DNA from 3 places in the Bacteroides stercoris ATCC 43183 genome. Region 2 is predicted to be linked to each of the others. Evidence: riboswitches for the same ligand, from Rfam matches in the RefSeq annotation. Region 2 holds a riboswitch; each other region holds the start of a gene.
What was found. A riboswitch is a leader RNA that binds a small molecule or an ion and turns the genes downstream of it on or off. The one in region 2 is predicted to bind cobalamin.
Positions count from the first base shown of each region.

Region 1: another riboswitch for cobalamin. It lies ahead of NQ565_RS14110 (TonB-dependent receptor plug domain-containing protein); the one in region 2 lies ahead of NQ565_RS10080 (TonB-dependent receptor).
Region 3: another riboswitch for cobalamin. It lies ahead of NQ565_RS07895 (tryptophanase); the one in region 2 lies ahead of NQ565_RS10080 (TonB-dependent receptor).

Region 1 covers NZ_CP102262.1:3,367,723-3,377,708, reverse strand. The annotation lists gene NQ565_RS14125 (Cof-type HAD-IIB family hydrolase) at 1-1,105, opposite strand, end outside; gene NQ565_RS14120 (helix-turn-helix transcriptional regulator) at 1,189-2,040, opposite strand; gene NQ565_RS14115 (multidrug effflux MFS transporter) at 2,196-3,431, shown strand; cobalamin riboswitch at 3,458-3,652, shown strand; gene NQ565_RS14110 (TonB-dependent receptor plug domain-containing protein) at 3,715-5,727, shown strand; gene NQ565_RS14105 (YncE family protein) at 5,749-6,882, shown strand; gene NQ565_RS14100 (ABC transporter substrate-binding protein) at 6,885-8,021, shown strand; gene NQ565_RS14095 (iron ABC transporter permease) at 8,014-9,042, shown strand; gene NQ565_RS14090 (DUF4250 domain-containing protein) at 9,166-9,342, shown strand; gene NQ565_RS14085 (RNA polymerase sigma factor) at 9,491-9,986, shown strand, end outside.
Region 2 covers NZ_CP102262.1:2,453,607-2,463,592, reverse strand. The annotation lists gene NQ565_RS10090 (TonB-dependent receptor plug domain-containing protein) at 1-678, shown strand, start outside; gene NQ565_RS10085 (sirohydrochlorin cobaltochelatase) at 719-1,918, shown strand; cobalamin riboswitch at 2,342-2,627, shown strand; gene NQ565_RS10080 (TonB-dependent receptor) at 2,680-4,914, shown strand; gene NQ565_RS10075 (sirohydrochlorin cobaltochelatase) at 4,957-5,907, shown strand; gene cobJ (precorrin-3B C(17)-methyltransferase) at 6,018-7,442, shown strand; gene NQ565_RS10065 (bifunctional cobalt-precorrin-7 (C(5))-methyltransferase/cobalt-precorrin-6B (C(15))-methyltransferase) at 7,479-8,717, shown strand; gene cobM (precorrin-4 C(11)-methyltransferase) at 8,783-9,986, shown strand, end outside.
Region 3 covers NZ_CP102262.1:1,953,062-1,963,047, forward strand. The annotation lists gene NQ565_RS07865 (Rne/Rng family ribonuclease) at 1-1,330, opposite strand, end outside; gene NQ565_RS07870 (HU family DNA-binding protein) at 1,627-1,956, opposite strand; gene mutY (A/G-specific adenine glycosylase) at 2,101-3,141, shown strand; gene NQ565_RS07880 (single-stranded DNA-binding protein) at 3,214-3,669, shown strand; gene gldE (gliding motility-associated protein GldE) at 3,693-5,045, shown strand; gene NQ565_RS07890 (4'-phosphopantetheinyl transferase family protein) at 5,045-5,674, shown strand; gene NQ565_RS07895 (tryptophanase) at 5,675-7,048, opposite strand; cobalamin riboswitch at 7,322-7,531, opposite strand; gene NQ565_RS07900 (sensor histidine kinase) at 7,566-9,362, opposite strand; gene NQ565_RS07905 (response regulator transcription factor) at 9,337-9,986, opposite strand, start outside.

The DNA of each region.
Region 1 (9,986 bases), 910 kb from region 2:
CGGTATCTCCTTCGTGTGCGGACGAAATATGGTTTCCGCTGACTTGCATGCCTACCACAATTTCATCGGGCTGGCAGGTTATCATAGAGCCGAGTCCGGCAACGGTTTCGGCAAGCGCAAGAGTTGCACCGCCGTGTAGAATGCCAAAGGGCTGGCGGGTACGGTGGTCTACGGGCATGGTTGCTTCTATGCGTTCTTCCGAGGCATAGGTGTATTGGATACCCAAGTTGCCCATTAATGCATGGCGTGCCCGCTCGTTTAGCAGGTCAAGAGGTATTTCAGCAGCATGCACTTCAGCCAGAATCAATTTTTCTACAGATTGGGCAACACCGTCTTCTTCATTGGAAGCTGTTACATAGTCGGCACAAACTTTTACGGAGTCTTGCGCATGCCCCATGGCTATGCCCAGACCGGCAACTTGGAGCATATTGACATCGCATACGCCGTCTCCAATGGCGATTACTTCCTCACGGGCGATGTTCAAATATGACAATAGGACGCCTAAGGTGTTTGCTTTATCAATTCCGCAGGGCACGACTTCCAGAAAGTAAGGTTCCGAGCAAAAAACATCCAGCGTTCCGTCCAAACGCTTTTTCCAATGCTCTTCCAAATCTTTCAATGCTTCTTCATCATTACTGACTAATATGCATTTGCATGGTGCAAAATCTATTGCTGTGGAAAATTCTTCTTCCTGAATGATTTTCAGATTATTCAGATTGGCTTCGGCACGGACATGTTCATTATCGGAACTATCTGTCAGTATGGTATCATCATGGTAAGTAAATATGGCAAAATTATTTTTGCGTGCTTTTTTCTCCAAATAAGGTAGCATTTCCGGATTGATTCGCCGTTCAAACAGGATTTCCCCATTTTGCGCATTGATTATCTGGCCACCGTTATAGGAGATGATGAAGCCCCCATAGTTGCCTAATTCAAGAGTTTTGGCTAATGGCATAAGGCCGTATGTAGGTCTTCCGGAAGCCAATGCGACACGTATGCCCATTTGCTGCACTTTAAGTAAGGAAGCAAGAGTCCGTTTACTGATTTCCTTGGCATCGTTGAGAAGTGTCCCGTCTACGTCAAGAACTAATAATTTGTATTTCATGGCAGCTTGGTTTTGGTTATGCTAACAAAGTTAATAAAATGGCGGTTAAAACAACCGATTTTAAATTATTTTGACGAAACTGGTTATAATAGCTTTTGTAACCTGAATTCTTTAGGAGACATGCCGGTGTTCTTTTTGAAAAAACGGCTCAGGTAAGATTGGTCGGCAAAGTTCAGCAGTTCGGCAATTTCGGTAACAGATAAGCACGGTTCGTTTAAAAGAACTTTGGCTTCCGCTATCAGTTGCTCATCTATCAGTTGTTTAGGCGTTTTTCCATTCATGTATTGAGTGGTGATTTCGTATAGGTAACGAGGAGTTATGCAGAGCTGTTCCGTATAAAACGGAACTTGATGTTCGCAAGTACTGTGTTCGCGTATCAGTTGCATGAACTGGTGGCAGAGCATCTGTTTTCTGCTATATTGCTTATTGGCAGCCAGTTTTTCCGGAATAGTATTGAAAAGCCACATTAATATGCTTTGAAGGAAATTAAGTTCTTGTTGTTTTCTGAACAGGAGTGTGTTGTTGTTCTTGAAAAGCATTTGGGCAACGTCCATCCATAATACAATTTCCCGCCACGTATTCTGACTCCTTTCATCTGCCGTGTGATGATAATGCGGGTGTTCATGTACGTAATTGAAGTAGGGGGTATCAATCGGTAGTATTGCTTTTAGGAAAACGTCTTTGGGAAATAGAAGTATCCGTACTTTAAAATCGGCAGAGGCCTGTATTATCTGGATGAGGCTGCCTGTAAGGAAAATTAATTCGGTTTGTTCATCAAAAGCATATTGTTGCACTCCTGTCGAAATAATGCTTTTACCCTGTATGCAGATTAAGTATATGCCACATTTAAAACGGTATGGACGTAGTTTCAGATACGACAAGTCGGTTTCTTCATATCTGATATGGGAAGTGTCTGGAGATATTTGTTCGTACATGTGAATAAAGTTCTGTTTTACGTAACAAATATAGATATATTCAATGATAATACTGTATATTGTTCCGAAAATGAAATGTTTTGTACAAGATAAGCCATAGGCTGTTTGGAAAATATGGGATAATTTTGCCGCCGATTTTAAAAGAGGGAAAGATAATGACAGGTAAACAAAATTCAAAAGGTTTCATATTGGTGTTTTTGGGGATGTTGAGCGCTTTTGGTCCATTTGTTATGGACATGTATCTTCCTACTTTACCGGCAATGTCGGATTTCTTCCAAACTACATCTTCAAAAGTACAGTTGGGGCTTACTACGAGTATGGTGGGGCTGGCGATAGGACAATTGGTTTTTGGTCCGTTAAGTGATAAGTACGGTCGCCGTTCTCCCTTGTTGGTAGCTATGGGTCTATTTCTGATTTCTACTGTAGGCTGTATCTTCTCCCGGGACATATCACAGTTTGTGTTGTGGCGTTTTGTGCAGGGAGTTGCCGGAGCGGGAGGAGTTGTGATATCCCGTTCTATTGCTGCCGATAAATATTCTGCTCATGAGCTTGCTGGCATGTTGGCTACTATTGGCGCTGTCAATGGAATAGCTACGGTAGTTGCTCCGATAGGCGGTGGGGCATTGGCTGACTTTGGAGGTTGGCATGGCATTTTCTGGTTTTTGTTTGCATTGGGCGTTCTTCTGGTTATCGGAAGTGTACGTTTTAAGGAGTCTCTGCCAATTGGACAAAGGCAAAATATAAGATGTGTAGATATGTATCACCGTTTCGGTGCCGTATTACGTAACCGCCAATATGTGCGTTACATTTTACAATACGGTTTTACAATGGGTGTTCTGTTCACCAATATTGCTTCCGCTCCTTTTATTATGCAACAACATTATGGTCTTTCACCCATGCTGTTCAGTGTTTGCTTCGGGGTTAATGCGGTTGCAATGGTAATATCTTCAGCATTGTCTGTGCGTTGTTCTACCATGGAACATGCCTTACATATAGGAAATCATGGGATGTTGTTTATTTCCGTACTACTTTCCGTTGCATTCTTTCTGAATTGTAATTTCTGGGTTTATGAAGTGTTGGTCTTTTGTTTGCTTTCAATGGTAGGAATGGCTTTTACTGCTTCCAACACTTTGGCTATGGACTGTGAACGTAGGAATGCCGGAGTAGCTTCGGCTCTTTTAGGGGCAATAGGTTTTGCATTTGGAGGTATCGTGTCACCTTTGGTCGGGATGGGAGATATCAGAAGTTCTGCCGGATTTCTGTTCTTTATGGGAGCATTATGTTCTTGTATATGTGCCCGTTTTTCCTTTCATCGGTTACCTTCTCGCAGAAAGGGGGTAAGTTATGCTTCTTATAAAATAATGAATGTTTTTTTGAAGAAACTGTTGTAAGATTTATAGACTTATTATATATATTCCTATCTTTGCCGGCGTTTTGTTCTGCACTCTTGTTCAGGAGGAGGATGAAAAGGGAATCGGGTGAAAGTCCCGGACAGTCCCGCTGCTGTAAGTTCCGTAAAAGATGTATTAATACTTATGCCACTGTTCTTGAAGAATGGGAAGGTGATACATCAGGAATAAGTCAGAAGACCTGCAAAACGAAGTCAAAAAATTGTCCGTTCGAGGAAAGCGGACAGTGTGTAAGTGGTTTTAAGATAATCTTTGCTTACTTTGTATGGCGAGAAGAACTAAAGTACGGATAGTCTGTGCTATCGGTTTTTTGTGTGCAGTTTCCCTTTCTGCACAAGAAGTGGTCAGGGATACAATTACAGGAAAAGTGCACCAAATAGAGAAGGTGACAGTGACAGCCCGTAGATTACCCAATAAAGTAACTTCATCAGTTCCCATCCAAACTTTGTCGCAACAGGATATTAGCCAATTGGGCATACAGAATATGGCAGATGCCGTACGTCGTTTTGCCGGTGCTAATGTAAAGGACTATGGAGGAATAGGTGGGTTGAAAACCGTTTCCGTCCGTAATATGGGAGCGGCACATACGGCTGTCAGTTATGATGGGGTTGTTGTGAGCAACTGCCAGGCGGGACAAATAGATATTGGTCGTTTTTCGTTGGATAATGTCTCTGTGCTTTCCCTGAATATCGGGCAACCGGAAGACTTGTTGCAATCGGCACGTATGTATGCATCGGCAGGGGTGTTGAGTATTGAAACGGAAAAACCGCATTTTGAAAATGAACGCAATTCCGCATTTCGGGTGCAGATGAGAGGCGGTTCTTTTGGCTACGTCAGTCCTTCAATCCGGTGGTGGCAGAAAGCAGGTAGCCGTACTTCCTTTTCGTTGAATGGAAATTATATGCGGGCTGATGGTAATTATCCATTCACGTTAGTGAACGGAAAATATGTGACGGAAGAAAAGCGTAATAATTCGGCAATCTATACTTATCAGATAGAGCCTACCTTATTTCATACTTTCAAAGATAGTAGTAATTTGGAATTGAAGGCCTATTACTTTTATTCAAAACGGGGGTTGCCCGGTTCGGTGACACTTTATAATCCTATTTCAGATGAAACTCTTTGGGATGAGAATGTTTTTATACAAACTCGTTACAAGAAGGATTTTTCACAGAAATGGTCTTTACAGGCACAAGCCAAATATAATCATGGATGGAATAAATACGAAGATAAGGGCAATGAGTATGCAGATGGGTTGTACCGGGCTGTGCATCGGCAGGATGAATATTATTTGTCGGTAACTGCATTATATCGTCCATGGAATGTTTTGTCTTTATCTTTGGCGCAAGACGGAATTATCAATAAATTGCGCAGTAATTTACCGGACTGTCCTTTTCCTATAAGATATACTTCTTTGACAGCTTTTAACGCTCGTTATCGGCAGGGTAGGATAACAGCTACCGGTTCGTTGGTCTATACCAATGTAACCGAACATGTGAAAATAGGTGATGCACCTGCTGACTTTCAACGTCTGGCTCCTTCTTTTACGGTTAGTTTACAGCCCTGGCAAGAACAATTGCTCTTTTTGCGGTTAATGTATAAAAGTACTTTCCGTATGCCCACATTCAATGACCTGTATTATTATCGGCTGGGCAACAGAAGTCTGCGTCCGGAAAAGGCTAATGAGTATAATATGGGCATAACATGGAGCAGGTCCTTTTCTTCTTTTTTAAATTATCTATCAGTCACTGTTGACGGTTATTATAATGATGTGACTGATAAGATCGTTGCATTCCCTACCACCTATGCCTGGAAGATGGCTAATTATGGAAAAGTTCATGTTACGGGAATGGATGCTACATTGGCGGCGGCAGCTTCATTAGGTAAAAATATGGTGCTTGTTGTGTCGGGTGGGTATACTTGGCAGAAAGCTATAGACTTGACCGATGCCACTTCTAAAAGTTATAAAGATCAGCTGCCTTACACCCCTAAGCATAGCGGGAATGTATCTGCAGTTTTGGAAATGCCGTGGGTTAATGTGGGGTATTCCATTGTAGGGGTAAGCGAGCGGTATAGTATGTCACAGAATATACCTGAGAATAGAATTGACGGATACATGGAGCATACGGTCAGTCTTTCCAGAAACTTCTCTTTTCGGCATTGTAAATTGCGTTTGCAGGCCGAAATCATTAATCTGACAGATACACAGTATGATGTGATAAAATATTATCCTATGCCGGGACGCTCTTGGCGACTGACGGGAACAATTGAATTTTAACCAATTAAATAAGTAAGAATTATGAAAGTAAGAAGTTTATTAGTCAGCATGCTTTGTATGCTCGCGTTAAGTGTTTCATTTGCGTCTTGTAGTGATGATGACGATTTGTTAGATGATTCAGGTTCAACAGTTGCTTTGCCGCAAGTGCGTGCCTTTTTCCTGAATGCAGGTACGCAAGGTGCTAACAACGCAAATATTGCTTTTTATGCTCCTAATGGAGGTGCTGATTTTATCGGTGATATTTTTCAGAAACAAAATAAGGCTAAGTTGGGAGACCTTGGTCAGACGATGATTGAATACAATGAATGTATGTATGTGGCAGTATATGGCTCCAACTATCTGGTAAAACTGAATGCAGCCGGTGTGGAACAGACTCGTGCGTCATTTGTGGATGATCCGGATTTGGCGGCTGGTATCCGTGCAATAGCAGCCGAAGACGGTTATATTTATGCTTCTTTCTATGGTGGTGTCGTGGCAAAGATTAATGCTAATACGTTAAAAGTGGAAAAGAAGTTAGCTATTGAGAATGGCTATAATCTGGAAGGTGTAGCAATTAGTAATAACATGCTTTATGTGGCTAATTCTTATAAGCAGGTTGACGGGAAGTGGGTTTATCTGAATGATGTATTTGTTGTGGATTTGGCTACATTTACTTTAAAAGAAAAGTTAGCTGTGGCAACAAATCCTAATGTTTTGATGGAAGAAGATGATAAGATATTTCTCATAGCATGGGACTATTCTTTTGTAGAGGAGGGTTATGTTTTACAAATAATAGATCCGGCCAATAGTAACGAGGTGACTAACATTGGTCACGCTACTTATATGGCTGCAGATGATGATGTAGTGTATCTGATTAATTCATTGACAAACTGGAATGTAAATCCTGCTGTTACAACCAATCATTTCAGTACTTATAATATTAAAACCAAAACATTGAACCAGTCTTCTTTCTTGAAAGATAATGCTCCTAAAGAACTGGCAACAACAAGTACGTCTATGTTGCAGGTGAATGATGATAATGGTGATATTTATATTGGTACAACCTATTTTGCTGCCGGTAATGGAAATATCTACCGTTTCAAGAAAGATGGAACTTTCATAGAAAAGTTCGATTGTGGTGGTCAGAATCCCAATTCTGCTGTATTCTTTAATTAAAAATGAGAAAAGTTACATTATTGTTTCTTATGCTGACACTGGTCTTGTTCCTTTCCGCTTGTAGTGGGAAGGACAAGACTGTCTCTGTTTTTATATCCGGTGATACTATCCCTCTGCGTTATGCCGATAACCTCACGTTAGTAAGTTATCCCGGCTACACTATTGCCACTTTACGTAACCCTTGGGATACCCTGAAAACATTGCACACCTATATTTTGGTTCCGGCATCCCAACCTTTACCGGCGCATCTGCCCGAGGGGACAATTGTCCGTACTCCGCTTCGCAAATCGGTCATTTATTCCTCGGTTCATTGCAGTCTCATGGATAAGTTGGGAGCTGCAGGCTGTATAGGCGGTGTGTGTGACTTGAAGTACATTAAACTCCCGGTTATACAGGACGGATACCGTAACGGAACGGTTACCGACTGTGGTGACGGTATGAATCCTGATATGGAAAAGATTATCGACCTGCATCCCGATGCTATTTTGCTTTCTCCGTTTGAGAACAGCGGTGGTTACGGACGCGTTGAAAAACTGAATATTCCTATTATCGAGTGTGCCGACTATATGGAGACTTCCGCTTTGGGGCGTGCCGAATGGATGCGTTTCTACGGGTTGCTTTTTGGTGTTGTCTCAAAAGCCGACAGCCTTTTTGCCGAGGTGGATAGTTGTTATAACCAGCTTAGAAAACGTGCTTCACTTTCGTCTTCGTCTTTGTCTATTGTCAGTGAACTGAAAAGCGGTTCTGCCTGGTATGTACCGGGTGGTTGCAGTACAATCGGACGTTTGTTTAATGATGCCTGCGGGCGTTATGCTTTTGCGGAAGATAAACACAGCGGTTCCATTCCTTTGGCTTTTGAAACAGTTTTTGACAAGGCTGGTGATGCAGATGTATGGACTATTAAGTACAATCGAGACCGTGATATGACCTATTCTGATTTGAAAGCCGATTATATAGGTTATACTGGCTTCAAAGCATTTAAAACACGGAATATTTACGGATGTAACACGGCAAAAGTTCCTTTTTATGAAGAAACTCCTTTCCGTCCGGACTATTTGTTGTCGGATTTGATACAGATTTTACATCCCGAAATAGGAGATTTAGGCGGTTTGCGCTATTTTTGCAAATTGAATGAATAAAGGATGGAAATATGGCATCGGATTAGGAATGGTAATTGTATTACTGTTTATGGCTAATCTGCTGATAGGGTCGGTTCCGATTCCCGTATCCGATGTTTTCAGCATACTCATGGGGCATGAAGGCGAGAAGGCAAGCTGGAGTTTTATTGTATGGGAGTCCCGCCTGCCTCAAGCCTTGACAGCATTGCTTTGCGGAGGTGCACTGGCAGTCTGCGGACTGATGTTGCAGACCGCTTTTAAGAATCCGTTGGCAGGCCCGTCTATTCTGGGCATTAATTCCGGGGCGAGTCTGGGAGTGGCGTTCGTGATGCTGTTTTTTGGTGGAAGCATATCCGCCGGAACATTCAGTTTGTCCGGTTTCTTTTCCGTACTGGCTGGGGCGTTTGTAGGTGCTATGCTGATAATGGGACTTATCCTATTCTTTTCTACGTTGTTAAAAAGCAATGTCATGTTGCTGATAACGGGTATCATGATAGGTTATATTGCTTCGTCCGCCATTGCCCTGCTGAATTTCTTTGCTACGGCAGAGGGAGTGCAATCTTATATGGTATGGGGATTGGGTAATTTTGGCGGTGTCTCTCTCCAACAAATGCCTGCTTTCGCATTGGTGACCGTTGCCGGATTATTCGGCTCTTTATTACTGATAAAACCTTTGAACGCATTATTGCTGGGAGAGCGTTATGCGGAGAATTTGGGAATCAATATACGATATGTGCGCAACTGGCTTTTGGTCATCACCGGTTTGCTGACCGCCATAACCACCGCTTTTTGCGGACCGGTTGCATTTATCGGACTTGCCGTTCCTCATATAGCCCGTATGGTATTGCGGACAGCCAATCACAACTCCTTGTTGCCTGTGACTATCTTGAGCGGTGGAGCAGTAGCATTGCTTTGCAACCTGATTTGCGTTCTGCCCGGTGAGGCAGGTATTATACCTTTGAATGCAGTTACACCGATTATCGGAGCGCCGGTCATTATCTATGTAATCGTTAGCCAAAGAGGACCGCAACATTTTAATTGACGTGTCGTTTCAATCGTTTGCATGGATAACTTGCAGATTTCAAGGGATAATACTCTTTCGTATGATATTTTATTGTATTTTTGCGCCCGGTATTAGTGTTTAATTTAAACAAAGATTGTGACTATGAAATTGCCTGAAGATCCGATGATGCTGTACAGCTTCATCAATATGAAATTGCGTGATTTCTATCCTTCACTGGATGCACTTTGTGAGGATATGAACGTTGAGAAAGAAGTAATTGTCCGGACACTGAAAAGAGTGGGATTTGAGTATAATCCTGAGCGAAACAGATTCTGGTAATTGCCGTAAACTTATAAACAGATGGGTCGGGGCTGTGTCTTGTAAAGATGCAGCCCCGACTTTTTTTGTTAATAAACGACAAATACGCTCCATCTCATTTAACTTCTTCCCATTTCTCCTTTCTAACCAGTAAAACCCGGATGAACTGATGATAAACGAAAACAAGATTCGACAAATATATAAATCCAACCGTGAACAGGGCTTTCAACTGTTGGTGGAATGTTTTCAGGAACCGATATATTATTATATACGGCGTTTGGTAGTGCTGCACGAAGATGCAGAGGATGTATTGCAGGAAGTCTTTATTCAGGTGTACAGGCATTGGGAGCAATTCCGTTGCGAGAGTTCACTGAGCACATGGATTTACCGGATTGCAACGAATGAAAGCCTCCGCTTGTTGAATAGCCGTAAAAGGCGGGAAACCGTTTCAACCGAAGATATTCAGGAAAACCTGATTTCCAGTTTGAAGGCTTCCGACTATGTGGACTATGAAAATGAGTTGGCCGTCAAGTTCCAGGAAGCCATATTGAGATTGCCGGAGAAGCAACGGTTGATATTCAATCTCCGCTACTATGATGAACTTGATTACGAGGAAATCGCCCACATTCTCGACGGTAAGGCAGATACGCTTAAGGTGAATTATC
Region 2 (9,986 bases):
CATGGCAATACAGACCTCAAGGCGCAAACCTCACAATACACTTCCATCAGCGTGGAGTATGCAGGAAGCAAGTTCCAAGCGAGCCTGACCGGATATGCCAACTTCATCCGCAACATGATAGAGCTGGTAGAGATAAAAGTCACCCCCGAAGAAAAGCTCCTCGAAATAGAGAAAAGCAAGAAATACACCAACCTCACGAAAGCCCGTATCTATGGCATGGACTTCACCTTCAACTACCGCCCCACGAAAGACATCATGCTGGGCGGTGGGTACAGCTATGCCGATCCGAAAGCGCAGTATGCCGCCGATACGGGCGATAACTACATGAAGTACCTCTACATCGACGCCACATCCAACCATAATGCCACGCTCAACACCACCTGGCAGTACACTTGGCACTGTTACCGCTTCGGCTTGGGAGTGTACGGCCGATACCAGTCGACCCGCCACTACGTTAACGACAACGATGCCGACGGCTTCCAGACATGGCGCATCAACACCGCCCATACCCTAATGAAGATGCGGCACTGGACGCTGACAATGAACATAGGTGTAGACAACCTCTTCAACTACGTAGACCGCACTCCTTTCGGACGTAACCGGGCTACCAGCACGCCGGGAAGGAATTTCTACGCATCGGCGCTTATAAAGTTCAAGAACGGGGGCGGGGCAAAATAGAGAAAAACATCTTTTTTATTAATCAATTTACAAACAAAGTATGAAAAATTTCAAGTTTTATCTGATGGCGGCTCTCGTAGCAGCCACAACTTGCACAGGATTCACCTCCTGTAGCGATGACGACGATGCGGAAAGTACCGTAAACCCTGCAACCAGGGTAGTAGCCGAAACCAAGAAGTATGACACCGCCATCCTACTCTGTACTTTCGGAAGCACTTATAATGAGTCATTGGACGTTTACAACGAAATCATCGCCGACTTCCGGAAGCAGTTCCCTCAAACAGACATCTATATGTCTTTCACCTCACGTACCTGCATCGGCCGTGCAGAGGCTTCTACCGGCGAAGCGCGCTACAAACTGGACCAATGGCTGAAAGCCATCGGCGATGCAGGATATACACACGTAGCCGTACAGTCGCTTCACGTCATTCCCGGCGAGGAATACCTTTCTCTAATGAATACCGATATCAAGAAAAACTTTATGATTGACTGGTATCCGCACATCGACGTGCTGAAAGGCGCCAACCTGCTCTCTACCGATGATGATACGGACGAAGTGGCACAGGTCCTTTACAACCACTACAAGAACAAACTGGCTGAAAAGAAGAACATCGTTCTCCTGATGGGGCACGGTAACCCTGATGTGAACTACAATGCCAACACCAAATACTCCGAAGTCCAAACCGCCTTGCATACTCTTGCCACAAACAAGAATATCTTCGTAGGTACTGTAGACTATGGAGAAATGCTTTTCTGGCCGAAAGAAGAGGAAGAGAAAGCGGTAGACCGTATCCCGGTAGTACCTGCCGCCCAAATGATAGCCGACTATCCCGGCTGCATCTATTCGCAAGTGATGAAGTACTGCCAGGACAATAACCTGGAGCCGAATGAAGTAAACGTATACCTCGCTCCTTTCATGTCCATCGCCGGTGACCATGCCCACAACGACCTATGGGGCATCGAAGCGATAGCCGAGAACAAAGGCTTGGATAAAGTGGAACTCAATACCAACGAGTACAGTTGGCGCGAACGTCTGGAGAAAGCAGGTTTCAAGGTAGACAGAACATTTGAAGCCCATCCCGTAGGCCAAGCCGATGCCGATCACGGTATCAAAGACGGCTGCGGTATCAAGGCTCTGGGCAGCTATCCCGAAATCCGCGCAATCTGGGTGAATCACCTGAAAGAGCAATGGGATGCCGATGCCTGGGAAAACGGTGAAGGATATCAGCCGGAAGTATAACATTTGTCCTCCATTTTCTTAATTCAATAAGGGAAAAAGGAGAGGAAAAGCTGAGACAGAAAAAATATGCGGGTATTTCTCATTTTCAGGAAAATGTCGCATATTACACTAACAATCAAAGAATTAAATTAAAGACATAAAGAACACCCAAACATTTTAAGGTTCATTTTAGGGGTCACTTCCTTATTGGCCCCTAAAATGAACCTTTCACCTAAAGACAGTCAGGTAAAATAACCGACAACCCCCTTTTTGTTATCCGTCTTATAAGTTGAAAATATTCATCCCATGAGACCGGGAAAATCGTTCCGAGAGATGAAAAAATCCATCCTGCAAAACAAAGCAAATCCGTAATGCAAAGCAAATCACTCCGTAAGACCGGTTGCATTATCCCGCCCTTTCCTTTATCAATTAAAAATAAACCGCTATATTTGTCACCGCTTAGGTGATACACTCCGTTATTCCAACGAGTTGTATAAAAGGGAATCCGGTGCGAAACCGGAACAGTGCCCGCTACTGTAAAGCCACTTTGCTCCGCCTGCTTGTTGCAGCAACGGAGCATACGGAAAACATTCTTCAAAACAATGCCACTGTCTTACAGACGGCTGTTGGTGAGAGCGAACATCAGTTTGAGCCATCGCAGACCGGAGACGGGAAGGTGTGGTTTTCCGTAGGGCTGAGTCAGGAAACCTGCCTGGGCAATTACACAGTCAACGCCTTCCCGGGGTCAGGAAGACAAGTATTAATCTTACATTTTTCAATAAATGAAAACCAACTATTTATTGGCAGCCATACTGTGCTGCCTGACACCCCTGCTCCATGCCCAAACCGCATTGAGCGGAAAGGTGGTGAGCGCCGACACGAACGAGCCTCTTGCAGGGGTAAATATCCGCGTAGACAACAGTCTGACGGGATGCACCACCAACAGAAAAGGAGAATTTACCATCGACAATCTGCCCGACGGACAACACACGCTGCGCTTCTCCTACATTGGCTTCACCCCCAAAAAATACACCGCGGACGGACAAGAAGAAAACATCCTTGTAAAGCTGGAGGAGAGTTACAGCAACCTCAGCCAGGTGGTAGTGACCGGAACCGGTACGCACCGCCGCATGACAGACAGCCCCGTTCCCGTATCCGTAATCACAGCCAAAGAAATAGGCAGCGCCAACATATCTACGCTGGAAGAAGCGCTGGTGAAGCTGACGCCCAATATCTCTTCCTACACCAACGGCATGGGCACTACCATGAGCCTGAACGGCATCAACGAGGACTACATACTGATATTGGAAAACGGCAGACGTCTGGCTGGTGAAGACCGCTACACGCGCATCAACGTGGCCAACATCAAGCGCATCGAGATACTGAACGGCGCAGCATCCGCCCTGTACGGAAGCGATGCCATAGGCGGTGTTATCAACATCATCACGGACGATGCCCGGAACACCGTGAACGTATCCAGCTATACTCACTACTCCGGCGAGGGACGCCTGACGGAAAGCGTCAATGCCGATGTCAATGCGGGCAAGTTCTCCTCTTACACTTCCTACCAGCGCCGTCAGGCAGGAAGCTGGCAGAACAACAACATCGACGAGAACGGCTACGAAACCGGACGTCCTACTTCCGTAGGCTTCTACTCCAACACCGTAAACCAGCGTTTCGTATTCAATGCCACAGATAAACTGTCGTTCTACGCGCGCGGTACTTATTATGATAACAAAACCCGCCGTCCGCAGGACGCCACCTACTATGCCAAAAGCAAAGGCCAGTTCGTGCAGAAAGACGCCTATACCTACAATCTGAAACACGAGACCTATACTTATGGCGCCGGCATGAAGTACATGATAAACCGTTCGGCTTACATCGATGCAGAGTTCTACTCGGACAATTACTCGTCGGACTATATGTACTTCAAGAAGTCGGGCAGCTATCTGCCGGGCGACCGGGTGACCCGCAAACAAGTGCGATATTACAACGGAAACATCAAAGGTATCTTCCGCCTGGGCAGCCGCAACAAACTGTCTGCCGGCGTAGAATACGTAAACGAGGGGCTGGAGAGCGAATCGGACAACATCGACTCCCGCCACATGTACACCCTCGCTTTCTACGCACAGGATGAAATAAAGCTGCCCCTAAACCTGCAAGCCGTACTGGGCATACGCTACATCTACAACGAGAACTTCAAGAACTACGCCACCCCAAATGTGTCGCTGATGTACAAACTCGGCGGACTGAACCTGCGCGCCGCCTACGCGGCAGGCTTCCGCACGCCTACCTTGTCGCAACTTTACGCCACCGACGAATCCAAGACCAGCAACCGCTACACCACGGGCAACGCCGACTTGAAGCCTGAAAAGAACAACTTCTACTCACTGAATGCGGAATACAACTACCGCCGGATTTCCGTGTCCGTCACCGGATTCATCAACGACATCCACGACATGATAAACTATCGCACCCTCTCTGACCAAGAGATACACGACATGGGGCTGGACGACAAGCACGCCGCTTTCGACGAGATACGCCAGCGCGACAACGTGGACAAAGCCAAGACCAAAGGCCTCAGTCTGAATGCGAGCCTGAATCTGGGTGCAGGCTTCAGGGCAGGCGGCGGATACACGTACATGAACACCGAAGCCAAGCAGTTGCAAGCCGACGGCAGCTACAAAGTGTCGCCCATAGACAAAAGCGTCAGGCACATGGGAAATATCAACGGCCAGTGGGAACATACCTGGAGCTTCTACCGCCTGAACGTAAACGTACATGGACACCTGCAAGGCGAACGCTACTCACAAACATATGGCTACGCCCCCAAATTCCAGCAATGGGATTTGAATACCCGCCACACCTTCAACCTGCAATCCGTGGTTCTGGAACCGGGCGTAGGTATCGAGAATATCTTCGACAAGAAAGATGACCGCCCCTGGAACAATAACTTCTCCACGCTCAGCCCGGGACGCTCGGTATACGTGAGTTTGTCGGTACGGTTTAAGAAATAAAAAAACAGCAATCATTTTACAAAACAGTAATTACTTTTATTTATGAAAACATCTCTCCTTTCCCTGCTCCTTGCCATTTCTCTCTTCTGCTCCGCTCACGAAGGGGGAAACTTCGTGTCGAGCGATATGCTTGCAAGCATGAAACCTGGCGAAAAGGCCGCATTGCTTATGGTACACTTCGGCACGACGCACGATGATACACGTACGCAGACGATTGATGCTATCAATGCCCAAGCACGCAAGGCTTTTCCCGACCTGGAGTTTCGCGAAGCCTATACTTCGCGCATCATCATACGCCGCCTCAAGACACGCGGCGTTGTCAAAAATACCCCGCTGGATGCGCTACTCCAACTGCGTGGAGAGGGCTACACACACATTATTGTGCAAAGTACCAATATCATTGACGGTGTGGAAATGGAGTCGCTCCGCCGTGATGTGGAAAGCGTGCTGCCTTTCTTCAAGGAGATACGCGTAGGCACTCCCCTACTCTATTCGGTGGAAGATGCGAAAAAAGTAACTGATATTTTAGGACAACGCCTCAATGCTTCGGTGCAGCAGAGTGCAAAGAAAAAGGGTAAAGAACACTTTGTATTGGTAGGGCATGGCACTTATACGCCCGGCACTGCTACATACAGTCAGATGGACTATATGCTGAAAGTAGCCGGATTCGGTAACTTCCATGTGGGGACCATCGAAGGCTATCCCACCTTTGAAACCATGTTGGCACAACTGAAAGCGGCCAAAGCAAAGAGTGTGACACTCGTTCCTTTTATGTTTGTAGCCGGCGACCACGCCAAAAACGATATTGCCGGAGAATGGCGGGAGATGCTTGAAAAAGAAGGTTATACCGTTCATGTGCGCATGGAAGGTTTAGGGCAAATCCCTGAAATACAAAAGATATTCGTAGACCATATCCGTTTCGGACTGAAGCACCGCACACAGGGCATCATGGAAAAGAAAGCGGCATATGCGGCAGGGGAAAAAAACGAGTGAGAAAGTCACCTTTTCATGCCATAATGTGATAAATAGAATGTATCTTTGTGAACTGCAGGCGTAACACTTACCATGCTCTGCAGAACAGACAGCAATAAGTCAGATAGCAAATGAAACAACCCAAAATAATCATCGCCGGCATCGGTCCGGGCAATAAGCAAGACATAACACCCGCTGTTGTTGCCGCTTTACAGGAAGCGGATGCAGTGGTGGGCTATAAATACTATTTCCGCTTTGTCACTCCGTACCTGCGCCCCGATACGGAATGTATAGATACAGGAATGAAACGCGAACGTATCCGCGCCGAGCAAGCTTTCGAGCTGGCGGAGCAGGGAAAAACGGTGTGCGTCATCAGTTCGGGCGATGCAGGGATTTACGGTATGACGCCGCTTGTGTATGAAATGAAGCGGGAACGGAACAGTAACGCAGAGATTATTTCCCTGCCCGGTATCAGCGCATTCCAGAAAGCGGCTTCCCTGCTGGGAGCTCCTGTGGGACATGACTTCTGCGTTATCTCCCTCTCAGACCTGATGACCCCATGGGAACGCATCGAGAAACGTATCATTGCCGCTGCCGCAGCCGATTTCGTGACAGCCGTCTACAATCCCAAAAGTGAAGGCCGTTATTGGCAACTTTACCGGCTGAAAGAGTTATTCCTGCAAGAAGGACGTTCACCACAGACCCCCGTAGGCTATGTACGCCAGGCAGGGCGTCCCGAACAGGAAGTGCACATAACGACGCTGGAAGCGTTCGACCCCGAAAAGACGGATATGTTTACCGTAGTACTGATAGGCAACTCGCAATCGTACGAATGGAACGGTACGATGATTACTCCGCGGGGATATTACCGGGAGGAGGTTGCGACCGGGAATACCCAGTATGGAGCTAGTAAAGGGCAGGAGATCATGATACGGAGCTTCCGTACCATCGAGAAAGAGCTCAGGAACCGGGACATTCCCCTCGACCATAAATGGGCGTTGCTACACGCCATCCACACCACCGCAGATTTTGAAATGGAAAAGCTGTTGCACACAGACGAAAAAGCAGTGGAAACACTATATCAAGGTATCATCGGGAAACGCATACGGACCATCGTTACAGACGTGACAATGGCTGCCAGCGGCATTCGTAAAGGAGCTTTGGAACGTTTGGGTGTAAAGGTGAAATGCTATCTCGGCGATCCCCGTACCGCAGCAATGGCAACGGAGAAAGGCATCACCCGCACACAAGCGGGCACACGCCTTGCCGTTGAAGACCATCCAGACGCCCTTTTTGTATTCGGCAACGCTCCGACAGCGTTAATGGAACTATGCGATCTTATACGCAAAGGGAAAGCGCATCCGGCTGGGATTATCGCCGCTCCGGTGGGCTTCGTACACGTACAGGAGTCCAAGCACATGACAAAGCCTTTCACCGCCATCCCTAAAATAATTGTAGAAGGACGCAAAGGCGGAAGCAACCTTGCTGCAACATTAGTAAACGCCGTTTTGTGCTACAATGATGCGGAACAGTTACGACCGGGACGAGACGTGTGAAACAACGATTAAGAATTAACGATTAGTGGTAAGCGAATGGTTATACAACGAAAATTTATCATTATAGGAACGGACGATAACCGGACGCCTTTCTTTCCGCCGGAAGTATTGGAACACATACGGCACGGGAAAGTATTTTCGGGGGGAGTGCGGCACAAAGAAATTGTCGGAAACTTGTTGCCGGATGATGCGGAATGGATTTCCATTACCGTACCATTGGACAACGTATTCTCACAATATGAGAAAGTGTTCAGCAGTAACGGATACGGACAAACGGATGCCGTCCCCCGGCAAATTATCGTTTTCGCTTCGGGCGACCCGCTGTTCTTCGGCTTTGCCAATACGGTGAAACGGAAATTGCCGGATGCTGAAATCAAGCTATACCCCTCTTTCAATTCTCTCCAAACATTAGCACACCGCCTCGTAATGCCTTATGACGATATGCGAACCGTTTCGCTGACGGGACGTCCCTGGAATGAATTCGACCGCGCCCTGATTGAACGCGCTCCCAAGATAGGCATCCTTACCGACCGGGAACATACGCCCGCCACAATCGCAGCCCGCATGCTGGAATACGGATACGACCGTTACACCATGTATGTAGGCGAGCATCTTGGCAACCCCGAAAAAGAACGCATCCGCCACATGACACTACAGGAAGCAACGCAAGGCGGATTCGAGCATCCCAACAACCTGTTGCTTTGCGCCACCTCTTTTCCCGAAGCCCGCCCTTTTGGTATCCCCGACGAACAATTCGCACATTTGGACGGACGTACCCGTATGATAACCAAAGCACCTATCCGCCTGCTTACGTTACAAGCGCTGGAACTGAACCACCGCCGTGTATTCTGGGATATCGGTTTCTGCACCGGGTCGGTTTCCATTGAAGCCCGGCTGCAATTCCCTCACCTCACGGTCGTTTCCTTTGAGGTACGTGCCGAGGGCGAAGAACTGATGAATATCAACAGCCGCCGCTTCGGTACGCCGGGCATTACGGCAATCACAGGCGATTTCCTGCAAACGGCGACCGATACTCTCCCCCGTCCCGATGCCGTCTTCATAGGCGGGCACGGCGGACATCTGCCGGAAATGCTGATGAAGATAAAGGAAGCGTTACAGCCCGACGGTTGTATCGTTTTTAACTCCGTATCGGCAGACAGTAAAAAAGTATTCATGGAAGGAGCCGGAGCCGCCGGGCTGATACTGCATCCGTCAGCACGCATCGCACTGAATGATTATAACCCTATTGAAATCATGAAAGCAACACTTTCATAAAATAACAAGACAAGCTATATTCATTATAAAAACAAATAACCTGTATGAAAACAGAAACATCCCACATAAAGACGGCCATCATGCTCGTTTCGGAAACCGGAATGGCTTCCGCCCGGCTGTTGCTCAAAGAATTTCCCGAAGCGGAGATTTTCACTCCCCGCTATGAAAGCGGATGTACGCACATCGAATCGACCGGCAGTTTCACTGTCAAGAATTTCAATCGTTACGACGCGTTTATCTTTATCGGAGCCTTAGGCATCTGCGTACGTTCCATCGCCCCTTGCGTGAAGGACAAGTACACAGACCCTGCCGTAATTTGCGTGGACAGCACAGGTAAACATGCCATTTCCGTCCTTTCCGGACATATCGGCGGAGCCAACGAACTGACCGAGGCAGTGGCCGGTGCATTGGGAGCCGAACCCGTGATAACCACTCAAAGCGACCTTACCGGACTGTGGGCATTGGACAAACTGCCCCAACGCTTCGGCTGGTCTCCGACCATCTGTGTGAGCCCTTCCACCCACCTGCTGGCAGGGCTTACCCAAACTCCCGACGACCAGATGAAGGCGTGCATGAACGAGGCTATCAGTCTTTTTGTAACCGGACAGCCTACCGCATTGCTGTTGGAAATCCGCGACAAAGGAACCGACTGGATGGAAGCGAACCTTCCCCCTCATGTAGAGGTGTTCTATCAGATGAAAGACATCAAATTATCCCGCTTCAAGCTGGTACTGATCGTCTCTCCGCGAATACATTACAACATAAAGGACATACCGTCCATCTGCTATGTGCCGCGCGTGGTGCACGTCGGCATCGGACTTGCCCGGCAGGCAAGCCCCACGAGAAAAGTTGTGAAAGGCATTATAGAAAAGCTGGAAGAGTACAACATCTCCCCGCAATCCATCATAACCATATCTACGATTAACGTCAAGCGTGACGAACCGGTAGTGAAATCGCTCCAAAAGGAATACGAAGTCTTCTTCTATACGGCCGAGGAACTGGCGACAATGGACGTGCCCCACCCCAGCAAAACAGTGATGAAGCACATGGGTACACCCAGTGTAAGCGAGGCAGCCGCATTGCTGTCCTCCGGAAATAGCCAACTGATAATGCCGAAACGCAAAGGCGAGAACTATACGGTAGCCGCCACCCTGGACATCTGCGCCCAGCGCCGGGGACACATCGAGATTGTAGGTGCAGGTCCCGGAGACCCTGACCTTATCTCCGTGCGAGGACGGGCGATGCTGGAAAAGGCAGACCTCATCCTCT
Region 3 (9,986 bases), 500 kb from region 2:
TGTCCGTAAAGAGGATGGACGATTTAATAGTGCCTTTACCAAAGCAGGTTGGACAGGTTTCCGTAGTATTCACATCCATTGCCGGACGTACTCGCTGACGCGTAATCTGCATCAATCCGAATTTGCTGAGTGGCAGGATGTTGTGTCGTGCTCTGTCTTTCTGCATATTGGCACACATACGTTCGTAAAGCTTTTGTCTGTTTTCGGCTTCATTCATGTCGATGAAATCCACCACGATGATACCACCCATATCTCTTAGCCGCAATTGGCGCGCCAGTTCATCGGCGGCTCCCAGATTCACTTCCAGTGCGTTGGCTTCTTGCCCGTTGGCATTCTTGATGCGGTTACCGCTGTTCACGTCTACTACGTGAAGCGCCTCGGTGTGCTCAATAATCAGGTAAGCCCCGCTTTTGTATGAAACGGTTTTGCCAAATGACGATTTTATCTGTTTGGTGATACCGAAATTGTCGTAAATAGGAAGTTGCCCTTTGTACAGTTTTACAATTCCTGCCCGTTCAGGGGCGATGAGTGTTACGTAATCCTTGATTTCGTTGAATACAGCTTCGTTGTTCACATAGATGTTTTCGAAAGAAGGATTGAACAAGTCGCGCAACAAACCTACGGCGCGGCTGGTTTCTTCGTAAATCAGTGTCGGAAATTTGGTGGCTTTTTGTACTTTGACAATAGCTTCTTCCCAATGTTTTAATAGAACTTTAAGCTCTCCGTCAAGCTCGGCCACGCGTTTACCTTCAGCAACAGTGCGGACGATGACACCGAAATTCTTGGGTTTGATGCTCATCAGCAGTTGTTTGAGGCGGGCGCGCTCTTCACTTGATTTAATTTTTTGTGATACGGAAACCTTATCATTAAAGGGAATCAATACAAGATACCTTCCGGCAAAGGAGAGTTCGGAAGTCAGTCTCGGCCCTTTGGTTGAGATAGGCTCCTTTACGATTTGCACCACTACTTCTTGTCCTACCTTGAGTGTGTTGGATACTGTTCCGTCCTTTTCAAGGTCGGGAAGTATGGTTGCTTTGGTAATTGGATTAAGCTTTTTTTTGTCGCTTAAAGTTTGCTTTACGTATTTTTCTAATGAGTTAAATTGAGGACCTAAGTCCAGATAATGAAGAAAAGCATCTTTCTCGTAACCTACATCCACGAAGCAGGCATTCAGGCCCGGCATCAATTTCTTGACACGTCCCAAATACATGTTGCCCACAGAGAAGGAAATGTTTCTTCCTTCGCTTTGGAGTTCCACCAGGCTTTTGTCTTCGAGTAAAGCAATGGAAACTTCTTTGGGCTGTACGTCTACAACGAGTTCGCTTGTCACAATAATTTGCTTTTACATTTTTGTTATACAGATGTTTTCTGTTCAGATTTACCGGTACATCAATCTTTTTTACATTGACGAACCGGTTTGATACTTAAACAAAGAACAAACCCGCGAGACAATTAGCTTCACAAGTTTGTTCTTTATTTTGTCCTTCAGACTAAAAATTACTTTTTGCTTTTATGTCTGTTCTTTCTTAGTCTTTTTTTACGCTTGTGCGTAGACATTTTATGTCTTTTTTTCTTCTTTCCGCTTGGCATAGCTTCAAAATTTTATGGGTTAATACTAATTGTTTATTATTTTTTCACAGCAATGGTGAATGTCTTGGCAGGTTTAAAAGCCGGAATGTTGTGTTCCGGAATGATGATAGTAGTGTTCTTTGAGATGTTACGAGCTGTTTTTTGAGCTCTTTTCTTTACTACAAAACTACCAAACCCGCGGAGATAAACATTTTCATCTTTAGATAAAGATGCCTTCACTGCGTCCATGAACGCTTCAACGGTTGCAAGCACTGTTACTTTGTCGATTCCGGTGTTCTTTGTAATTTCGTTTACAATATCAGCTTTAGTCATTTTTTTCTTAAAAAAAATATTATTACTATAGTTTTCTAATTTTTTGGACTGCAAATATATAGCTTTTTGGCGGCTCTAAAAAATATATTTTGGACATTTTTTGAAAAAAGTCAAAGCATTAGGTTTTGTTAGACTGAAAAACTGTATTTTTGTTCTTTTGAAAAAGGATGTGTGTCCTTTTGAGGTATGAAACTATATATGAATAGATTGACTGAAGCTTTATTGGATTGGTACGCGGATAATAAACGTGATTTGCCTTGGAGAGGCACTACTGATCCCTACCGGATATGGATTTCTGAGATTATTTTGCAGCAGACGAGAGTGGTACAAGGATATGAGTATTTTCTTCGTTTTATCCGCCGTTTTCCTGATGTGAGAACTTTGGCTTCGGCTTCGGAAGACGAGGTCTTGAAGTATTGGCAGGGATTGGGATATTATTCTCGTGCCCGTAATCTGCATGCTGCTGCTAAGAGTATGAACGGTAAGTTTCCGGAAAGCTATCAGGAAGTGCGGGCTTTGAAAGGGGTAGGGGATTATACGGCTGCCGCCATTTGTTCCATAGCCTATAATATGCCCTATGCGGTAGTGGACGGAAATGTGTATCGAGTGCTTTCCCGTTATTGCGGCATTGATGTGCCTATTGACTCTACGGAAGGAAAGAAGCTCTTTGCTGCTTTAGCTGATGAAATGCTCGATAAATCCCGCCCGGCTGCTTATAATCAAGCTATAATGGATTTTGGGGCTATTCAGTGTACGCCACAGTCTCCTAACTGTATGTTTTGTCCTTTGGCGGATAGTTGTTCCGCCTTATCGAAAGGGCTGGTTATGCAACTTCCCGTGAAGCAACACAGAATAAAGACGTCCAACCGTTATTTTAATTATATATATGTACGCATGGGCGCGTGTACCTTTATACATAAACGAACGGCTGATGATATTTGGAAAAACCTGTTTGAATTGCCATTGGTTGAAACGGATAGAAATCTATCGGAAGAGGAATTTTTATCATCGGCATCCTTTCGCTCACTTATAGCGGAAGGAGAGGTACCGGAAGTACGTTTGGTGTTTCGAAATGTGAAACATGTGCTGTCCCATCGGGTGATATACGCTAACTTTTATGAAGTCGTTTTGCCGGAGAACTCCCGTTCTTTTTCGGAATACCAGTGTATCAGAATGGAAGATTTGGAGCAGTATCCGGTATCTCGCTTGGTACATGCTTTTTTGGAGAAGTATTTATAAAAGTTGGCTGTATTCTTGCATGATGTTGTTATTCTCGCTAATTTTGGCAACAAATTTTAAAATTGAAAGCGTATGTCAGTAAATAAAGTGATATTATTAGGAAATGTAGGCAGAGACCCCGAGGTGAGGTATCTCGATACCGGTGTGGCTGTTGCTACTTTCCCCTTGGCTACTTCAGACCGTGCCTATACATTGGCAAACGGAACGCAAGTTCCTGAACGTACGGAGTGGCATAATCTTGTCCTTTGGCGCGGACTGGCAGAAACGGCTGAGAAATATGTGCATAAAGGAGACAAACTTTATGTGGAGGGTAAAATACGGACCCGTTCGTATGATGATCAGACCGGTGCAAAACGCTATGTAACGGAGATTTTTGTAGATAACATGGAAATGCTGTCTGCAAGAAGCGCAGCGCCCGGAACTACACCGCAGGCAGGTATATCCGGACAAACGGCTGCTCCTGTACAGTCAACACACTCGCAGGCTGCTCCTGCACAAAATAATCCAACGGACGATTTACCGTTCTAATTGTTTAACTAAAACCAAAATCTTTGGACCCAGACGCTTATTTATGCCAATTGGCAGATGTTTTTAACAGTATAACCGTACATACTCCTTCTGTTTCGGCTATTATAGCTATTGTATTGGCTGGTGTGCTTTTGCTTGCTTCCGGTTTTGCTTCGGCTTCCGAAATTGCATTTTTTTCACTCTCGCCGTCCGATTTGAATTCTATTGAAGAGGGGAAACATCCTTCTGATGAGAAAATCAGAAATTTGTTGGATGATACAGAACGACTGCTGGCCACGATACTGATTACGAACAATTTCGTGAATGTGACCATTATCATGCTCTGTAATTTCTTTTTTATGAATGTATTCCAATTCCATTCGGTTATTGCGGAGTTTTTAATCCTAACGGTTGTATTGACTTTTCTGTTGCTGCTTTTCGGTGAGATTATGCCGAAGATTTATTCAGCGCAGAAAACATTGGCATTTTGCCGTTTTGCAGCTCCCGGCATTCTGGCATGCCGTTCCATATTCTATCCGTTGTCGTCGATATTGGTGCGTTCTACATCGTTTCTTAACAAGCATTTTGTGCGTAAAAATCATAATATTTCAGTAGATGAGCTTTCTCATGCGTTGGAGTTGACGGATAAAGCCGAGCTTTCGGAAGAAAACAATATCTTGGAGGGTATCATTCGTTTTGGAGGTGAGACGGCTAAGGAAGTCATGACATCGCGTCTGGATGTGGTTGACTTGGAAATTCGCACTTCTTTTAAGGATGTGTTAAAGTGCATCGTGGAGAACGCTTATTCGCGTATTCCTGTTTATGCGGAAACACGTGACAATATAAAAGGGGTGCTTTATATCAAGGATTTGCTTCCTCATTTGAATAAAGGAGATAATTTCCGTTGGCAATCATTGATTCGTCCGGCTTATTTTGTTCCGGAAACCAAGATGATTGATGATTTGCTGCGTGATTTTCAGGCAAACAAGATTCATATCGCTATTGTGGTGGATGAATTCGGAGGGACATCGGGTATTGTTACGATGGAAGATATTATTGAAGAGATTGTTGGGGAGATTCGTGACGAATACGATGATGAAGAACGTACTTATGCCGTACTCAATGACCACACATGGGTGTTTGAGGCTAAAACACAACTGACGGATTTCTATAAGATAACCAAGATAGATGAAGAAACTTTTGATGAAGTGGCAGGTGATGCCGATACTTTAGCGGGGCTTTTACTTGAGTTGAAAGGGGAATTTCCGGCGCTTCACGAGAAAGTAACTTATGATTATTATGAATTTGAGGTTCTTGAAATGGATAACCGCCGCATCTTAAAGGTGAAATTTACAATAAATGAACCGGTACGGGAGGGTTCAGAAACAGAGAAGTAATGCCTGTTTTTAAACAATATACAGAGAGTTCATATAAGTGGGGGATTTGGAAGACAAGTGAAAGTTTGGAAGAACTGCTTGCTTTACTTCCTCATAAAGAAAAATATGAAGAGGGTATTGGAAAATTTACAGCCGTTTCTCGTAAGTTGGAGTGGCTGGCTGTACGTGTATTGCTATATACAATGCTTGGCGAAGAGAAAGAAATACACTATTATTCCAACGGCGGGCCCTATTTGGCAGACGGCTCTTTTTCCATCAGTATTTCACATACCAAAGGTTATGTAGCGGTCCTGTTAGGTGAACCGGGGAAAAGAGTCGGGATTGATATTGAGTGTTATAGCGAGCGGGTACGGAAAGTGGCGCATAAGTTTATGCGTGAAGATGAAAAAAAATCCTTATTCAAAGGTACGGAAACCTGGTCGTTGTTGCTTCACTGGTCTGCAAAAGAAATCATGTTTAAATGTATGAACGCTTCCGATGTCGATTTTCGGGAACATTTGCATGTAATGCCTTTTACGCCTGACGAACAAGGTGTGTTCTCCGCCGCCGAATACCGTACGGCGGAGAAACAGATTTTTCAAATTTACTACTATTTGTTTTCAGACTTTGTCCTGACATTGAGTTTGTAGTTACAGCCTTTCCAATTGTACTGTAAAGTGACGCATTAACGGAGCTTCCCAAGTAATACGTACTCCTCTTGTAATTGTTTCGCGTCTGTCATATACATTTTTAAGCGCAGCGGCTATTACATTCATGTGGTTATCGGTATACACGCGGCGTGGAATAGCCAGCCGGAGTAAATCCAGTCCGTTGAAGCGGTTTTCACGGGTAACGGGATCACGGTCGGCAAGTAAATAACCGATTTCACATCCGCGTATGCCGGCTTCCAGATATAACTCGACGGTTAAAGTCTGTGCAGGAAACTCTTCTTTAGGAACATGTGTTAAAACTTTGGGAGCATCTACAAAAATTGCATGTCCTCCGGCGGGACGTTGGTACGGTATTCCGTATTCATCTAATTTTTTAGCCAGATATTCTATCTGGCGAATACGGGTTTCAAGATTATTAAATTCGGTGTTTTCATCCAAGCCGATGGCAAGTGCATTCATATCTCGGCCATTCATACCGCCATAAGTAAGGTAACCCTCGAATTGTACGCAGAATCCTTTTGCTCCTTCATACCAGTCTTGTCGGCGGGTTGCAATAAATCCTCCCATATTTACGATGCCGTCTTTTTTGGCGCTCATTGTCATACCGTCTGCAAGGGCAAACATCTCTTTGGTTATTTCCTTTATGCTCTTATCTTGGTAACCTTCTTCACGTGTCTTTATGAAATAGGCATTTTCGGCAAAACGGGCGGAGTCGAATATGACAGGTTTATTGTATTTATCGGCAATATTCCGGACTTCCCGTAAATTTTGCATGGAAACAGGTTGCCCGCCAGCTGTGTTATTGGTAATGGTAACAATGATAAATGGTATGCGGCTGTGATGTTCTTGTAATGCTTTTTCCAGCTTTGCAGGATCTACGTTGCCTTTAAAGGGAATTTCCAGTTGCGTTTGCCGTGCTTCATCTATCGTACAGTCCAATGCTATTGCTTTTCGGCTTTCGATATGACCTTTGGTTGTGTCGAAATGAGAATTTCCCGGGATAATATCTCCTTCATGAACCAGATAAGAGAATAGTACATTTTCGGCAGCACGTCCCTGATGTGTAGGAATGACATATTCAAAACCGGTCAGGCGGGTAATGACTTCTTTCAATTTGAAGAAAGAAGAAGCCCCGGCATAGCTTTCGTCTCCGAGCATGATACCGGCCCATTGCCGGTCGCTCATGGCTCCTGTTCCCGAATCGGTGATAAGATCGATATAAACTTGTTCTGATTTTAGTTGAAAAACATTGTAATGGGCTTCTTTCAACCACTGTTCACGCTCCTGGCGGGTACTTTTACGAATAGGTTCCACCATTTTGATTTTCCATGATTCGGCAAATGGTAATTCCATAGATTATTTTTTTATAAGTTAGACAATAGGTCAACGGATAAATCCGTTTTTGTGTTTTATGTGCCGAATATAATGATTTTATAGATGATGAACAATGTTTTTGATGACTTTCTGTAAAACAAATGTCCGGGCGAATCACTTCGGCCGGACATCATTTAAATAAACTTGGCAGAGTTTATTCTCTTTTACTTTCTTTGAAAGAGTTTTGATGAATGAAATGATTGGATAGAATTTATCCCGTTCATTAGACTCAACGCTTTTTCCTCGAAAGCAATGATAAGATAATGCATGGCAGGTCTTCTGACTTGTTTCTGTTGCAGGCTGCCTTCCCGGAAAACGTTTCCAGTGGCATGGAGAGAGAATTCATTGTCTGCAACATTATGTGAAACTTACAGCAGCGGGACTGTTCAGGACTTGCACCTGATTCCCTTTTAATCGCCTCCTTTGAAAAAAGTCGACAAACCAATGCATCGCAAAGATAATGAAAAAAGTAACAAACCAAAATGAATAAAAGAAATTATTTCTCCTTTGCCAACGTAAAAACGAATTCCAGTCCGCCACCTTGATTATTCTTGGCGGAGATTGTTCCGCCATGAATGATGACGGCATTTTTTACGATGGCAAGCCCTAAGCCTGTACCGCCTAATTTTCGCGAACGTCCTTTGTCTACACGATAAAAGCGTTCGAACAAACGATTCAGATGTTCTGGTGAAACGCCTACTCCGGTATCTGCAAAACTGAAATAATAGAAGTTCTCATCCTCACGGAAACAGTTGATGTTGATGTAGATATTGGTTCCTGCATAAGCCATGGCGTTATCCATGAGGTTACGGAATATGGAATAGAGTAATGAATAGTTACCCTTTAATTGTATTTTGGGATGTAAACCGTTGACTACCGTAATATGCTTTTCTTCCAGTTCCAATGATACTTCGTTGACTATATTGGTGACAAGCATGCTGATGTCTACTTTCTCCATATCAATCATATTGGCTGCTTCATCCATACGTGTCAGTACGGAGATATCCCGTAATAGACGGCTCAGCCGGTTGCTTTGGGCATAACACCGTTCTAGGAAAGTCTGCATCTTTTCGCGAGGGATGCTTTCATTGCTGACAATTGTTTCCAGATACCCTTGAATACTGCTTACAGGGGTTTTCAGTTCATGTGCAATGTTCTGTGTCAGTTGGCGTTTCAAACGTACTTGTTCTTCTTCCTGTGTGATGTCATTAATGGATATTTCAAAACTCAGATCCTGGAAGATGATACATTCTACAATGAATATGCGCCCGTTTTTATTGATGTTGATGGAGAGACGCTTCTCTTCTTTATCCGAAGGTCTTCTTTGTGCCTTACTGATAAAATCGGTGATTTTTTGAAATTCGTAAATGGAAAATATCTCCTCGGTAGTTTGCAAGTTGGAATCGGAGATTAAATTGCCGTATTGTGTAAAGAGGTTATTGACTAAGATTTCTTTTTTGTCTTTAGTAAATACACCCAATCCTTCGCGAGAAGTCTGTAGGTGTGTAATCAGTTTCTCACGTTCGATATATAACGCTTCTTTGGTTTCCCGCAAACGTTTATATATCTGTATAATGTGCTGGGATATTTCGCCAAGTTCATTATGCGGGAAAGCAGATTGTATATCGGTTTCCACCGGTTCGTTTTTATCGGCGCGTTTGGCAAATTCCCGCAGATGGTTGATTGCCGTACCCAGTTTGGATGTAAACTTATAGAAAACGAATATCAGCAATAAAGTAACAATAGCTGTAAACCAGAGGTAATGCGGATCGGCAGCCAGACTATTTACCAGGTTTACATCATAGGGTAATGCCGAGCGAATGATATACTGGGGATAGAGAGTTGCCGAATAGAAATAGGGTATGCCTGTTGTTTCGGAGGTGCGCCTTAAATCATATCCTTTGCCGTTCTTTAATGCTTTTTGGACTTCCTGACGATTAATGTGATTGCTGAATGCTTCTTGGGAAGTTTCATTGTAACTGTCATAAAGGACGCGGCCTTGTAAATTTACGATAGTGACACGAAGGTCTCTGTATGAACCTTTGGCTATATACCGGTTTAAAGTAGATGTCCATAGACTGTCTGGAATACTTCGCAGTTCCTGTTGCAGGCGTTCATTATAGTCTTGGAGTTGCGTGTCGAGCAGTTCTACTTTATACTCTTTCTCCCGTTGATATTGATAAGCAATAAAACAGGCTGCAAAGACAAGAAATAATGAGATTACCGAAAGAAATAACTTCCGGCTGAATGACAGGAAGTGTCTGTCATTATTCGGCTTCGAAGCAATAACCATATCCTAAGCGAGTTACAATACATTTGCCATATATTCCTATCTTTTTGCGCAGGCGGGTGATGTTTACGTCTATAGTGCGGTCCAACACATATACTTCGTCACTCCAGATGCGGCTCAATATGTCTTCGCGGGAAAATACGCGTCCTTTGTTTTGCAATAGCAAGAGCAGTATTTCAAACTCTTTTTTGGTGAGGGGAGCTTCCTCTCCGTCTATGCTTACTTTCTTTTTGATGATATCAAGCACTAATGATTTATAGGCAATTTGTTCAGGTGCGCGCTCCGTTTCAGTTTGCCGGGTACGGCGTAATACGGCTTTAACGCGTGCTGCTACTTCGCGTAAGGAGAAAGGCTTGGAGATATAGTCGTCTGCTCCTATATTAAATCCGGTTACCGTATCATTTTCGGTGTCTTTGGCTGTGATAAAGATGATAGGAATCTTGGCCGTTTTCTTTTCTTTCTTTAGCATACTTGCCATTTTGAATCCGGAAATTTCCCCCATCATCACGTCCAGTAATAGCAGGTCGTAAGTACTGATGTCCATTTTCAAGGCATCTTCGGCAGAGTTTGCGGTATCTACTTCGTAGCCTTCATTCTCAAGGTTAAACTTTAAGATTTCGCATAAAT